DNA from 2 places in the Segeticoccus sp. genome. Region 1 is predicted to be linked to the other one. Evidence: predicted binding sites of a transcription regulator. Region 1 holds the regulator's gene; the other holds the start of a gene.
The links. The regulator HrcA, encoded in region 1, represses chaperone genes, less so after heat shock. The targets are predictions, from matches to a motif close to TTNGCACTCGNNNNNNNCGAGTGCNAA.
Positions count from the first base shown of each region.

Region 1 (7,118 bases):
GCGGCTGGCGGTGCAGCAGCTGGTGTGGACGGCGCAGGCCGCGCTGGGCCGGGGGAACCTGCCGGTGACGTTCACGGTGGCCGACGGCTCGACGGCGCTGTTCGGGGCCTACCCGACCGACGCGACGTACACCCGGCCCAGCCAGGCGTTCGAGGACCTGGCGCCGCTGTGGATCACGGCGCCGGCGCCCGGCGCGACCCTCGGCGCGGGCAGCGACGTGACCGCGCAGGGGCAGGCGTGCGTTTTCGAGGCGGGGGTGTCGTGGGAGCTGCTGCGTGCCAGCGGCGACGTCGCAGGAGCCGCGAACGGGAACAGCGGCGACGTCGCAGGAGCCGGGAACGGGAACAGCGCGGTGGTGCGGTCGGGGCACACGACGGCGAGCAGCGCCTGTCCGACGCGGGGCACTTGGCAACTCGATCTCGGCACGCTGCCCAGCGGGACCTGGACGCTGCGGGTCTTGGCGACCAGTCCGGCCGACGGTTCGGTGGCCGCGGAGACGAGCTCGACGTTCCGCGTGCGCTGACTCAGCGCCAGCGCGCGGCGGCGCTGAGCACCGCGAGGGCGGCCGGGCCGGCGCTGGAGGAACGCAGCACGGTGTGTCCCAGCCGCACCGGCCGCGCGCCCGCCTGCGTGCACGCCGCCAGCTCGGTGTCGGTGATCCCTCCCTCGGGGCCGACGACCACGACGACCTCGCCCCGGTCCGGCAGCTCAACGCCGGCGAGCGGCTCGGTGGCGTCCTCGTGCAGCACCAGGGCCAGCGTGGCCGCCTCAAGACGCGGTATGACGTCCCGCAGGCGCGCGTGCGGCGCGACCTCGGGCACCCGGGCCCGGCGCGACTGCTTGGCGGCGGCGCGGACGACCTTGCGCCACTTGGCGTGGGCCCGGTCGGCCCGGTCGCCACGCCAGACGACGACGCTGCGCTCGGCCTGCCAGGGCACCACTTCGTCGACGCCGAGCTCGGTCGCCGCCTCGATCGCCTGCTCGTCCCGGTCGCCCTTGGCCAGGGCCTGGACGAGGACGAACCGCGGCTCCGGCGGGGGCTGCCGCTCGACCACGTCGACGTACAGGTGCAGGGCGGCCTGCTCGCGGGCGGTGACCGTGGCGGTGGCGACCAGGCCGGCGCCGTCGGCGAGCAGCAGCAGCTCGCCGGGCGCGAGCCGTTGGACGGTCGCGGCGTGCCGCCCCTCGGCACCGTCGAGGGTGAACGACGCCCCCGCCGTGAGGCCGTCGAGCGCGCCCGGCTCGAGCAGGAAGAGGGGGGCGGTCACTTGCCGGTGAAGGCGCCCCGCAGCTTGCCGAACAGCCCCGTCTGCACGGGGGCGAGCCGCCCCTCGGGGCGTTCCTCGCCACGAGCAGCCGCGAGCTGGCGCAACAGGTCCTGCTGCTCGGCGTCGAGGTGCGTGGGCGTCTGCACGCTGAGGTGCACGAGCAGGTCGCCACGACCGGTGCCGCGCAGGTGGGTCACGCCCTGCCCGCGCAACGTCACGACGTCGCCGGGCTGGGCTCCGGCCCGCACGTCCACGTCGGTCATCCCGTCGAAGGTGTCGAGCTTGATGCTCGTCCCGAGCGCCGCCGCGGTCATCGGCAGCTCCACCGAGCAGTGCAGGTCGTCCCCACGCCGCTGGAAGGTCGGGTGCTGCTCGACGGCGACCTCGACGTAGAGGTCCCCGGGCGGGCCGCCACCGGGACCGACCTCGCCGCGCCCGGAGAGCTGGATGCGGGTGCCGGTGTCGACACCGGCGGGCACGCGGATCTTCAGCGGCCGGCGGGTGCGTACCCGCCCGTCGCCGGAGCACTCGAAGCAGGGGTTGGGGATCACGGTGCCGTAGCCCTGGCAGGCGGTGCACGGGCGGGAGGTCATGACCTGCCCGAGGAAGGAGCGCTGCACCTGCTGCACCTCGCCGCGGCCCCCGCAGATCTCGCAGGTGCGCACGTCCGTGCCCGGCTGGGTGCCGGCACCGTGACAGGTGGAGCACTCCACCGCGGTGTCCACGGTGATCTCCTGGTCGCTGCCGAACACGGCCTCGGCGAGGCTGATGTCCAGGCGCAGCAGCGCGTCCTGGCCCCGCATGCGCCGAGAGCGGGGGCCGCGGCCCCCGCCGGCGGCACCGGCGCCGAAGAAGGCGTCCATGATGTCGCTGAACGAGAACCCTTGGCCGAAACCGCCCTCCTGGCCCCCGTAGGGGTCGGCGCCCATGTCGAAGGCGCGCCGCTTCTCCGGGTCGGAGAGCACGTCATAGGCCTGCGAGACCTTCTTGAACTGCTCCTCGGCCTCGGGTCCCGGGTTCACGTCGGGGTGCAGCCGGCGGGCCAGCTTGCGGTAGGCCCGCTTGATCTCCTCCGCGCTCGCGTCTCGGGAAACGCCGAGGTCCTGGTAGTAGTCGTTCAACGAAAGTCCTTGTCAGCCTTGGAGATCAGTGTCGTTCATACCGGTCGGTGGCGCACCTGCAGTCACCATCCTCACGAGTCCAGGATGTCGGAGACATAGTGCGCGACGGCACGGACTGCCGCCATTGTCGTCGGGTAGTCCATGCGGGTGGGTCCGAGGACACCCAGCCCCGCGAGCCGGCCGCTGCCGTAGCCGGTGCTCACCACGGAGGCGCTGCGCAGCCCGACGTGCGGGTTCTCCGCGCCGATGCTGACGACGACCGAGTCGTCCGCCCCGCGGATGTGGCCGAGCAGCTTCAGGAGCACCACGTGCTCCTCCAGTGCCTCGAGCACCGGACCGATGCTCAGGGCGAAGTCCGGCCCGACCCGAGCCAGGTTGGCGGTGCCCGCCAGCACCACCCGCTCCTCGCGCTCCTCGACGAGCGCGTCGTCGAGCGCTTGGACGACCCGGCGGGCCAGCTCGCGCGACTCCGGGTCGAACTGCTCGGGCAGGGACTGCAGCCGCTCCGCCGCCTCGGTGAGCATCCGGCCGGCTGCCTCGCCGTTGAGGCGGCCGCGCAGGTCGGAGACGACCTGCTCGCCGCGGGGCGTGGTCAGGTCGGCCACGAGGTCCTCGGTGTCGAGCACGCGCTGCTCGACCCGCCCAGTGCCCACGATGAGCACCAGCATCAGGCGCTGCGGTCCCAACGGGACCAGCTCGATGTGGCGCACCTGGGACCGGGTCAGCGAGGGGTACTGCATCACGGCGACCTGGTGGGTCAGTGACGCCAGCAGCCGCACGGTGCGCTCGACGATGTCGTCCAGGTCGACCGCGCCCTCGAGGAACTGCGCGATCGCCGCGCGCTCGGCCCGGCTCAGCGGCTTGATCGAGCTCAGCCGGTCCACGAACATCCGGTAGCCGGCGTCGGTCGGGATGCGACCCGCGGAGGTGTGCGGGGCCGAGATGAGGCCCTCCTCCTCCAAGGCCGCCATGTCGTTGCGCACCGTCGCCGCGGAGACCCCGAGCTGGTGCCGCTCGAGCAGCGACTTGGAGCCCACCGGCTCGGAGGTGCGCACGTAGTCCTGCACGATGGCGCGCAGCACCGACAGCCGTCGGTCCTCGTTCACGAGCTTCACCTCCCAGTCGCCGCAACGTCGCTTGGCACTCAGGTATGCCGAGTGCCAAGTCTACGTGCTCCGCCTGGTGGCGCCCGTGGTGACGCGGGCGGGCGGACCCGCTGACGGGACACGAGCATGACGTTCGCCGCGCCGCCTGGCCGGTTTCCCCACGATCACGCCGCGGGCGTGGTGTGTCCTCGCGGCCCCCGCGGGAGGGTCGGCCTACGCTCGCCTGCGTGAACGATCGCTACGGCTCTGACGTCCTCGCCGGCGATTGGCGTGCCCCGGTGCGCGGTCGCAGCCGGCCCGTCGAGGCCGAGCCGGGACTGGTCGTGGAGGACGTCGAGACCGGCTGGTGCGGCGCCGTGGTCCGCGTCGAGAAGGCCGGCGGCATGCATGTCGTGCACCTCGAGGACCGGCGGGGCCGGACCAAGGGCTTCCGGCTCGGGCCGGGCTTCCTGCTCGACGGCGCGCCGGTGACGTTGACCCCGCCGACGGCCGCGGCACGGGCGGCCACCACCCAGGCGCGTCAGGCCGCCGCGCGCACGGCCAGCGGCTCCCGCGCGGTGCACGGCGCCCGGGCGCGGGTCGCCTCGGCCTCACGGATCTTCGTGGAGGGCAAGCACGACGCGGAGCTGGTCGAGAAGGTCTGGGGTGACGACCTGCGCCTCGAGGGCGTGGTCGTGGAGATGCTGGACGGCGTGGACGACCTCGCCGCGGTGATCCGCGACTTCGCGCCCGGCCCGGGACGTCGCATGGGCGTGCTCGTCGACCACCTCGTGGCCGGCACCAAGGAGCAGCGGCTCGTGGACGAGGCGCGGGCCCTGCGCCGGTATGCCGACCACGTGCTCGTCGTCGGGCACCCCTACGTCGACGTGTGGCAGTCGGTGCGTCCCGAGCGGCTGGGCTGGTCGCGGTGGCCGGTGATCCCCCGTGGCCGATCCTGGAAGCACGGGATCCTCGCCGAGCTGGGCTGGCCCCACGACACGCAGGCAGACGTGGCACGCGGCTGGCAGCGCATCCTCGGCACGGTCCGGACGTATGCCGACCTGCAGCCCGAGCTGCTCGGCCGCGTGGAGGAGCTCATCGACTTCGTGACCGCGGACGCCTCCCCGCACCCGTGAGCCAGCACCCGTGAGCCAGCACCCGTGAGCCAGTAGCCGTGAGCCAGACCCGCCCCGTGGACCACGCATGAACCTGGTCAGCGCCGAGCTCGTCGCCGTCGTCGCCACCGTGGCCGACGGAGAGCCGCTCGTGCTCGCCTCCGGCGAGCCCGCCGCGCTGCCGCACGGCCCGCTGGAGCCCGAGCACCGGTCGCTGCAGGCCGGGATGCGGGCCTGGGCCGCCGAGCAGACCGGGCACGAGCTGGGTTACGCCGAGCAGCTCTACACCTTCGCCGACCGCGGCCGCTCCGGAGCAGCCGACCGCAGCGTGGCCATCTCCTACCTCGCGCTGACCCACCGGCAGACCGACGCCAGCGCATGGAACCCCTGGTATGTCCACCTGCCCTGGGAGGACCGCCGCTCCGCCACCGGCATCGCCCTCGCCGGGCAGCTGGCCGAACCCCTGCGAGCCTGGGCCGAGGCCGACCCCGGCCTGGCACCGCTGCGCCGCGAACGCGTCGCGCACGCCTTCGGCCTGGGCGGCGACCCGTGGCGGCCGGAGCTGGCCCTGCACCGCTACGAGCTGCTCTGGGAGGCCGGGCTCGTCGCCGAGTCGGCACCCGACCGAGGCGCAGCCGGAGGCACCGCGGCAGGTGCGGCGGACAGCGAACGCGCCGGGTCGGGCATACCTGCTGGGGACCGTGGCCGGTCGGAAGTTGCGGCGAGCGGGATGCCGATGCTGCACGACCACCGGCGCATCCTCGCCACCGGCGTGGCACGGCTGCGGTCGATGCTGCAGTACCGGCCGGTGATCTTCGAGCTCGTGCCGGAGGAGTTCACGCTCGGGCAGCTGCAGACCTGCGTGGAGGCCCTGGCCGGTCAGGTCGTGCACAAGCAGAACTTCCGCCGCCTCGTGGAGCAGCAGCACCGGCTCGTCGAGCCGACCGGCGCGGTGGCACGCAACACCGGAGGACGCCCGGCGCGGCTGTACCGCTACCGCAGCGAGGTCTTCCGCGAGCGCCGGCACGTGGGCACGAAGCTGCCCCTGCCCCGCAGCACCTGACCGGACCGCTCCCCCAGGCCGACACTCCTCCCGTCACCGCGGACGGGCGCGGGGCACAGCGGCGCCGGTGTGACGCAGGCCACGCCGTCGCCCCGTCCACGCCGTGCACCACCGGATTATGCTCGGCTTGATTTACTCAGTATGAACATAAGGAGTTCAGGATGAGTGTCACGGACGTGGTCGAGGCCCGCGGGCACACCGCGGCGGCCGTCGCGCAGACCCGGGAGGTGTATGCCCGGGTCGCGCACGTCATCCCCCAGGTCGAGTGGGCGGCCTTCGCCGAGGACGTGGTCGCCATCGAGCGGCTCAAGCAGGAGAAGGACGCGGTCGTGCTGGCGCACAACTACCAGACGCCCGAGATCTTCCACGGCGTCGCGGACCTCGTCGGTGACTCCCTGGCCCTGGCGCGGCAGGCCCAGTCGGTGCAGGCCTCGACCATCGTGCTGGCGGGCGTGCCGTTCATGGCGGAGACCGCCAAGCTGCTCAACCCGGCCAAGACCGTGCTGGTGCCCGATGCCGGGGCGGGCTGCTCGCTGGCCGACAGCATCACCGCCGCCGACGTGCTCGCGCTCCGGGCCGAGCACCCGGGCGTGCCGGTCGTGACCTACGTCAACTCCACCGCGGCGGTGAAGGCGGTCAGCGACATCTGCTGCACCTCCGGCAACGTCGAGAAGGTGGTGGCCGGTCTGGGCGCCGACCGCGTCATCCTCATCCCCGACGAGTTCCTCGCCCGCAACGTCGCCGACCGCACCGGCATCGAGGTCATCACGTGGGCGGGACGGTGCGAGGTGCACGAGCGGTTCACGGCCGAGGACATCCGGCAGCTGCGCCGCGACCACCCCGGGGTGACCGTGCTGGCGCACCCGGAGTGCCCGCCGTCGGTGGTGGCCGAGGCGGACCTGGCCGGCTCCACCGCCCAGATGGGCGCCTTCGTGCAGGAGCACCAGCCGCGCACGGTGGCCCTGATCACCGAGTGCTCGATGAGCGACAACATCGCCGCCGCCAACCCGGGTCTCGAGCTGATCCGCCCCTGCAACCTGTGCCCGCACATGAAGCGCAGCACGCTGGCGGGGATCCGGGCCGCCCTCGAGAGCGGCCGGCCGGAGGTCTGCGTGGACCCCGCCGTGGCGCCCGCGGCGCGTCGGGCGATCGAGCGGATGCTGGAGCTCTCGTGAGCGCCTGCGACCCAGGGCGGGCGACCGAGCTGGACGGACTGCCGGTCGTGATCGGCTCCGGCCTGGCCGGTCTGATGACGGCCTGGGCGCTGGCCCCGGAGCCGTGCGTCCTCGTCTCGGCCGGTCCGCTGGGGGTCGGCACCGCCAGCGGCTGGGCCCAGGGCGGCCTCGCCGCCGCGATCGACCCGCAGGACGACCCCGCGCTGCACGCCGCCGACACCCTGGCCGCCGGCGCCCACCTGGGCGACCCGGCAGCCGTCCGCCGCATCACCGGCGCGGCGCCCTCGGTCG
Region 1 is NZ_DASSTI010000040.1:9,190-16,307, reverse strand. It holds gene VFL99_RS04610 (Gmad2 immunoglobulin-like domain-containing protein) at 1-523, shown strand, start outside; gene VFL99_RS04605 (16S rRNA (uracil(1498)-N(3))-methyltransferase) at 525-1,268, opposite strand; gene dnaJ (molecular chaperone DnaJ) at 1,265-2,389, opposite strand; gene hrcA (heat-inducible transcriptional repressor HrcA) at 2,461-3,495, opposite strand; gene VFL99_RS04590 (DUF3097 domain-containing protein) at 3,723-4,610, shown strand; gene VFL99_RS04585 (NUDIX hydrolase) at 4,678-5,652, shown strand; gene nadA (quinolinate synthase NadA) at 5,814-6,827, shown strand; gene VFL99_RS04575 (L-aspartate oxidase) at 6,824-7,118, shown strand, end outside.

Region 2 (7,118 bases), on a different contig from region 1:
CGGTGTGCGGCTGGGGTGGCACTACCGCTCGATGGACGAGCGACTCTTCGCCTTCGCCAATGACCACGTCTACGGCGGTGACCTGGTGACCTTCCCGGGCGCCACCGGTACGGACGTGGTGCGCTACCGCCAGGTCAACGGCGCCTCGCCCGTCGACGAGGGCGGGGAACCGGTCGAGAGCACCGACGCCGAGGTCAGCCGGGTGGTCGACCTCGTCCTCTCGCACGCCCGGACCCGGCCGCAGGAGTCGCTCGGCGTCGTCACACTGACCGCGCGCCACGCGGCCCGGATCGACCAGGCCCTGCGCAAGGCGCTGCCGATGGCGGCGGACGCTGCCGCCTTCTTCCACCAGGACGCCCCGGAGCGGTTCTTCGTCAAGCCGGCCGACCAGGTGCAGGGCGAGGAGCGCGACGTCATCCTCCTGTCCGTCGGCTACGGCACCACGCCGCACGGCCGGGTCCTGCACCGGTTCGGCGCGCTCAACACCGACCGGGGGGTCTCGCTGCTGACGGTGGCCACCACGCGCGCGCGGCGCGAGATGACGGTGGTGGCCGCGTTCACCGCCGCCGACCTCGACCCGGAGCGCCTGCGCACCGACGGCGTGCGGATGCTGCGCGACCTCCTGGCGTATGCCGAGCGCGGCGGCCCCGAGCCCCTCGGCACCGCTGCTGTCCCGCAGCCGGGCGCGGCGTCCGGGCCGCACGTGCCGACCCACCCCATGGTCGATGACCTGGCCCGCCGGCTGCGCGCCGAGGGGTTGACGGTGCACGAGGACGTCGGCTGCTCGGCCCACCGGATCGACCTCACCGTCGACGACCCACGCCAGCCGGGCCGGTCGCTCGTGGCCGTGGAGACCGACGGGCCGTCCTACGGTGCGCTCGCCAGCACCCGCGAGCGGGACCGGCTCCGTCCCGAGCAGCTGCGTCGGCTCGGCTGGCAGCACCTGCGGGTGTGGACCACCGACATCTTCCGGGACCCCGCCCGCGACGTCGCCCGCGTGACCGCCGCCGTGTGGGAAGCCTCCAACGCGGCGGCCGACGTCGACGGTCTCGCCGGTGCCGGCCTGCCCGCGGGCACCGGGGTCGGCCGGGAGGCGTTCGAGGAGGACCTGGCCGGCCGCGCTGAGCAGGCCTCCCAGCCGGCGCCGCCTCCGGCCGAGGCGGAGCAGGCCAAGTCGAAGGGCAAGCGCAAGCGCCGCTTCCGCCGGTCGGACCAGACCCGCGACGACACGGACGAGGGCTGGGGCGAACGGGCGGACGAGAGCGCCCACGACCGCTGGCTGCAGGAGCAGCGCCCACCGCACTGGGGCTGATCGGCCCCGCCCTTCCCGACCGGAGGGCGGGCCGGACCGCACGGTGGGATGGGACGTGGTCGCAAGGTGGGGACTGCCCGGACCGCAAGGTGAGCTGGCAGTACGGCGACTTCCGGCGTCTCCCCCTGCGTGCCGGGTCGCCGCGAGAGCAGTACTGCCAGTTGAGCTTGCGGTTGCGGCCGGCGGTCGCTATCTCCGGACACGGCGACGGGGTGGGAGCCGGTCGGCTCCCACCCCGTCGCGTTCGTGCCTGCCCCTGCTGCTGCGTCCCCCGTGACGTGCTGCGGTCGGCGGCGCGGTGGTCAGCGACGCACGGCGAGCGAGTCGCGGATCTGCGCCAGGAGCTCGAGCTCGGTCTCGGCGACCTCGGGCTCCTTGGTCCAGCGGGCCTTGGCCATCTCGTAGGGCTTGACGACGAAGAAGTAGACGACGGCCGCGAGGATCAGGAAGGCGATCACGGCGGTGATGAACGAGCCGACGTGGATGCCCCCCGGCTGCCAGCCGGAGAAGTTCGGCGAGCCGCCGGCCTTGCCGATGATGTCGAGGATCATGGTCGTGAAGGCGGTCACGACCGCGGCGAAGGCGGTCGCCATGATGAACGCGACGGCGATCTCGACGAGGTTACCGCGCATGATGAAGTCCTTGAAGCCGGACATGAGCTGTTCCCCTTTCGGTCACGGAGGATGTGCGCGGCCGAAGACTAGCGGAGAGAAGTGTCCGAACGGTGGATGTGCAACAGGTGAGATGTGTCGTCTCACCTGTGGGGACGGATGGACAGCACCACGCCCGCGCCCGGACCGTCCTCGGCGATGGTGCCCGCCAGGCTCGCGGCCTGCTCCGCCGTCGCCGCCACCAGCACGCCCGCCGCGTCGGCAGCCCCGGTGGACCCGGTCGACGGCGCCGCCAACGAGGTGCCCGGCCCGGCGCCGGGACGGGGAGTCCCGGTCGCGAGGACGAGCAGGTCGCTGGCGACTGTGCGACCACCCGCCGCGGACAGCGCGTCGACGTGGTCCCCCGGCTGAAGGTAGTGACGGGTCGCCGGGTCCCGCAGCGGCACATGCACCGCCACCTCGTCAGCCGGCAGGTGGGCGAGCACCCCCGAGGCGTGCAGCCGGGAGGCGGGAAGGGGTTCGCCCGCGGCCACCGGGGCGTTGACGGTCCGCCCGAGCGCCGCCTCGACGGTGCGCGCCGTGCGCGGCGGCCGGCTCCTCGCCGGCCACTCGGCGACCCGCACGTCCGCCGCGCTGAGCCGCGTGCCGCTGGCCAGGTCGTGGGCCGCCACCAGGACGGGTATGCCGGGTGGAGCCTGCGCCGGTCGCAGCGCCGACAACCCCAGCACCGCCGCGAGCGCGACCAGCAGCGCGGCTCCCGCCCGGCGCAGGCGCGCGCGGTTCCACGCGGCGCGGCGGCTGGGTCCGCGCAGCGGCGGCGGCAGCAGTCGGTCGAGCCGTGACGGACGGGTAGGCGCTGGTGTGGGAGCGGTCATCGGTCAGCCCGGCAGCGCGAACGGCAGGGTGATCCCGTCGAGGACCCGGCGGCACGCGCAGGCGGCGGAGTCGTCGTCCTCCGCCGCCGGCAGCGCCGGGATCGTCGCGCGAAGCAGGTCCTTGAGGCGGTCGACGTTGCGGGCGAAGACCCGCATCACCTCCTCGTGCGTCACCGACGGACCCGCTTCGACGCCCGCGTCCAAGTCAGTCACGAGCGCGACGGTGGTGAAGCAGAGGGCGAGCTCGCGGGCGATGGCGGCCTCGGGCATACCGGTCATGCCGACGAGGGTCCCGCCCGCCGCCCGGTGCCACTGCGACTCGGCGCGGCTGGAGAACCGCGGGCCGTTGATGACGACGAGCGTGGCCCCGTCGACGGCCGGGGCGTCCTGCGCTGCCGCGGTCGCGAGCACCGCGGCCCGGCCGCGCGGACAGTAGGGGTCGGCGAAGGGGACGTGCACGACCGGCCCGGGCTCGTCATACAGGGTGTGCGGGCGACCCCACGTGCGGTCGATGACCTGGTCGGGCACGGCGAGCGTCCCCGGGCCCTGCTCGGGGAGCAGCGAGCCGACCGCGCACGGAGCGAGCACCTGACGGACACCGAGCGCTCGCAGCGCCCACAGGTTGGCGCGGTAGTTGACACGGTGCGGCGGGAAGCGGTGGTCGCGGCCGTGCCGCGCGAGGAACGCGACCGGCCGGTTGCCCACGCGGCCGAGGGCCACCTCGTCGCTGGGCTCGCCGAAGGGGGTGTCGACGCGGACGTGCTCGACGTCCTCGAGGAAGGTGTAGAAGCCGGACCCCCCGATCACCCCGACGTCGGCGCGGGAGGGCGCCGCGGCGCTCCCTCGGTCGGGCACGGACGCGGCGGGATCCGGGTGCTCGGCGGGGACAGGGGAGCTCGTCATGGTGCCGACAGTAGTGTCCGGCTGCGCGCCGTCCGGCCTGCCGTTCCCGCGCTGGGGACGGCCGGGTCACCCCGCACCCGGGGTGTGGAGGCAGGGAGTGCTCAGGCGGCCGAGCCGCTGCCCGAGCCGGTGGAGGAGCTGCTCGATCCGCTCGCGGCCTTCTGACCCGAGCTGCCCGTGCCGTTGGAGCTTGACCCGTTCGAGCTCGCGCCGCTTGAGCCCGAGCCGCTTGAGCCCGAGCCGCTGGAGCTGCTCTCCGACGAGGAGGACTTCGCCGCGGAGGAGCCGCTCTTGCCCGAGGAGCCGTTGCTGCTCGAGCGGGAGTCCGTGCGGTAGAAGCCCGAGCCCTTGAACACGACACCCACCGCGTTGAAGACCTTGCGCAGCTTCCCCTGGCACTCCGGGCACACGGTCAGGGCGTCGTCGCTGAAGGACTGGACGATGTCGAAGCGGTGGTCACACTCGGTGCACGCGTAGGCGTAGGTGGGCACGGATTCCTCCATCTGGCACTCTCGGGGTCCGAGTGCCAAGTCTACGCCGGTTCGCCGGGTGGATGTGCATCGTGAGCGGCCCGTGCCCGGCGCCACGGTCGCGTGGGGGCTCACCGGGGCTCCCGGCGGCGGGGCGGGGCGCCGCGGACGTGACGGGGGAGGACGGGGCCGCGCCGGGGCCCGGTCGTGGGCCGCTCACCGTCGCGGGGCCCGGGTGCCACGCCGCGCCCAGCAGCCGCGGCCGGCGCGTCGCGCCCGGCCGGAGGGGAGCGGTGCCACTCGGCGAGCCGGCCGCCCTCGCTGACGGCCCGGATCCGGGCCTCCGCCCTCGCCCGCGACTGCGGGGTGGCGACGATGAGCAGCTGGTCGCCGTGGCGCAGGATCGTGTCCGGCGCCGGCACGATCGCCTCGCCGTCGCGCACCACGAGCGTCACGTCGGCGCCGGTCGGGAGGCGTAGCTCGAAGACCTCGACGCCCGCGAGCTGGGAGGTCTGCCCGATCTGCACCTGCAGCACGTCGGCGCCCAGCTCCTCCAGGGGCGTGACCTCGAGCTCGACATCGACGGTGTGGTGCACGTCGCCGAGGCCGAGTCGCTGCGCCACCCACGGCAGGGTCGGCCCCTGCACGAGGGTGAAGATCACCACGAGCACGAAGACGAGGTCGAACAGCCAGTCGACACCGTGGATCCCGGCCGTCGCGGGCACGGTCGCGAGCACGATCGGCACGGCTCCACGCAGACCCGCCCACGACAGGAACGCCTGCTCGCGCAGCGGGATCCGGAACGGGGTGACCGCGATCAGGACCGAGAGCGGCCGCGCCACGAGCAGCAGCACCAGGCCGATGACGACGGCGGGGACCAGCTGGTGCACGAGCCGTCCGGGGGAGGCCAGCAGGCCGAGCAGGACGAACAACCCGATCTGCGCGACCCAGCCCATGGCCTGCGCGAATCCCCGCACGGCCGGGCGGTGCGGCAACGGCAGGTTGCCCAGGATCAGGGCGGCCACATAGGTGGCGATGAAGCCGCTGGTGTGGGCCTGGTTGGCCAGGGCGTAGGCGAGGACCGGCAGGGCGAGGATCCCGATGGAGAACAGCCCGGAGGAGGTCGAGGCGGCCTTGGGCAGCAGTTTGCCCCCGGCCCAGCCGATGCCGGCACCGATCACCGCGCCGCCGGCCAGCTCGCCGATCGCGGTCAGCGCGAGCAGCCAGAGCGGCCCGGACGACCCGTGCGCCGCCTGGTCGGCCAGCGCCACCACGATCAGCACGGCCGGCGGGTCGTTGAAGGAGGACTCGGCCTCGAGGATCCCGGTGAGCCGTGGCGGCAGCGGCACCCGGCGCAGTACCGAGAAGACGGCGGCGGCGTCGGTGGAGGAGACCACGGCACCCAGTACGAGCGCGATGGTCCACGGCAGGTGGAGCAGGTAGTGCGCACCGCTGCCGACGACGAGCACCGAGACGACGATGCCGACGGTGGCGAGCACCCCGGCCGGAGCGACCGACTTCTCGATGCTGCGCCAGGACGTGGTCAGGCCGCCCTCGGCGAGGATGAGCACCAGGGCCGAGTAGCCGAGCACCTGGGTCAGGTCAGCGGAGCTGAACCGGATGCCGAGCCCGCCGTCGCCCAGCGCCACCCCGATCGCGAGGTAGATCAAGAGGGTCGGCAGCCCGGAGCGCACGGCGAACCGGACCGCCACCACGCAGGTCAGCAGCACCAGCGTCCCGACGAGCAGGAACGGGGTGAGCTGCTGGTTGGTGATCAGGGCAGGCGCTTGTGCGATCGGCACGATGCGCACCTCCTGCCCTCGGTCGTCGACGCGGCAGCCGCACCGGCGGGCGCGCCGGCGGTCGACCACCCGCGTCCCCCGCCTGGCCGAACCTGTGGCCTAGTCTCGCAGGGTGCCGCGCCCCAAGGTCCTCCGACGCATCGCCGTGTCCGTGGTGGCCGTCATCGTGGCGGTCGCGGTCGTGCTCGGGGTGCTGGTCGTCGGGCAGCTGCGCCGCTCCCTCCCGCAGACGTCCGGTGAGCTGCACGTGGCCGGGCTGGGAGGGGACGTCACGGTCATCAGGGGAGCACACGGCATACCGCAGATCTATGCCGACAACCCCGAGGACCTCTTCCGCGCGCAGGGCTTCGTCGCGGCCCAGGACCGTTTCTTCCAGATGGACCTGCGCCGGCACATCGTCTCCGGGCGGCTGTCCGAGCTGGTCGGCAAGGACGGGCTCGACACCGACCGGGTGATCCGGACCATGGGCTGGTACCACGTCGCCCAGGAGGAGCTGCCCAAGCTCAGCCCGAAGACGCAGAGCTACCTGCGCGCCTACGCCGACGGCGTCAACGCCTACATCTCCTCCAAGGGCTCGCCGTCGGACATGTCCTTGGAGTATGCCGTCCTGGCCCGGAAGTTCCCCGGCTACCACGTGCGCCGGTGGACCCCGGTCGACTCCCTCGCCTGGCTGAAGGCGATGGCCTGGGACCTGCGCGGCGACTACGCCGACGAGCTGGCCCGGGCGCGACTGGCCGGGACGATGTCGATGCGGCACATCGACGCGCTCTACCCGCCCTACCCCTACCGGGTGCACGCCCCGATCCTGTCCGCCCGGGACTGGTCACCGCCGCCGGGCGCCGGACAGCTGCCACCGGCCGCGCACGGGCGGGGCGCCACGGTGAACGCCGCCTACCGCTCGCTGCGCACCCCCGACGCGCGCAGGGCGTTCTCGGCGGTGAACGCTGCCCTCCGCAAGATCCCGGCGACCTTGGGCCGGGGGGAGGGCATCGGCTCCAACTCCTGGGTGGTCAGCGGCGCCCACACCACCACCGGCAAGCCGCTGCTGGCCAACGACCCCCACCTGGGCGTCGGCATCCCCGGCATCTGGTACCAAACCGGCCTGCACTGCCGGACCGTCAGCGCGCAGTGCCCCTTCGACGTCA
Region 2 is NZ_DASSTI010000063.1:10,954-18,071, forward strand. It holds gene VFL99_RS06980 (AAA domain-containing protein) at 1-1,312, shown strand, start outside; gene VFL99_RS06985 (MscL family protein) at 1,615-1,968, opposite strand; gene cpaB (Flp pilus assembly protein CpaB) at 2,067-2,798, opposite strand; gene VFL99_RS06995 (S-methyl-5'-thioadenosine phosphorylase) at 2,802-3,701, opposite strand; gene VFL99_RS07000 (FmdB family zinc ribbon protein) at 3,803-4,192, opposite strand; gene VFL99_RS07005 (potassium/proton antiporter) at 4,303-5,973, opposite strand; gene VFL99_RS07010 (penicillin acylase family protein) at 6,086-7,118, shown strand, end outside.
Region 2: VFL99_RS07000 (FmdB family zinc ribbon protein) is a predicted target of HrcA. The motif match lies at 4,205-4,231, and genes of this name have one in related genera.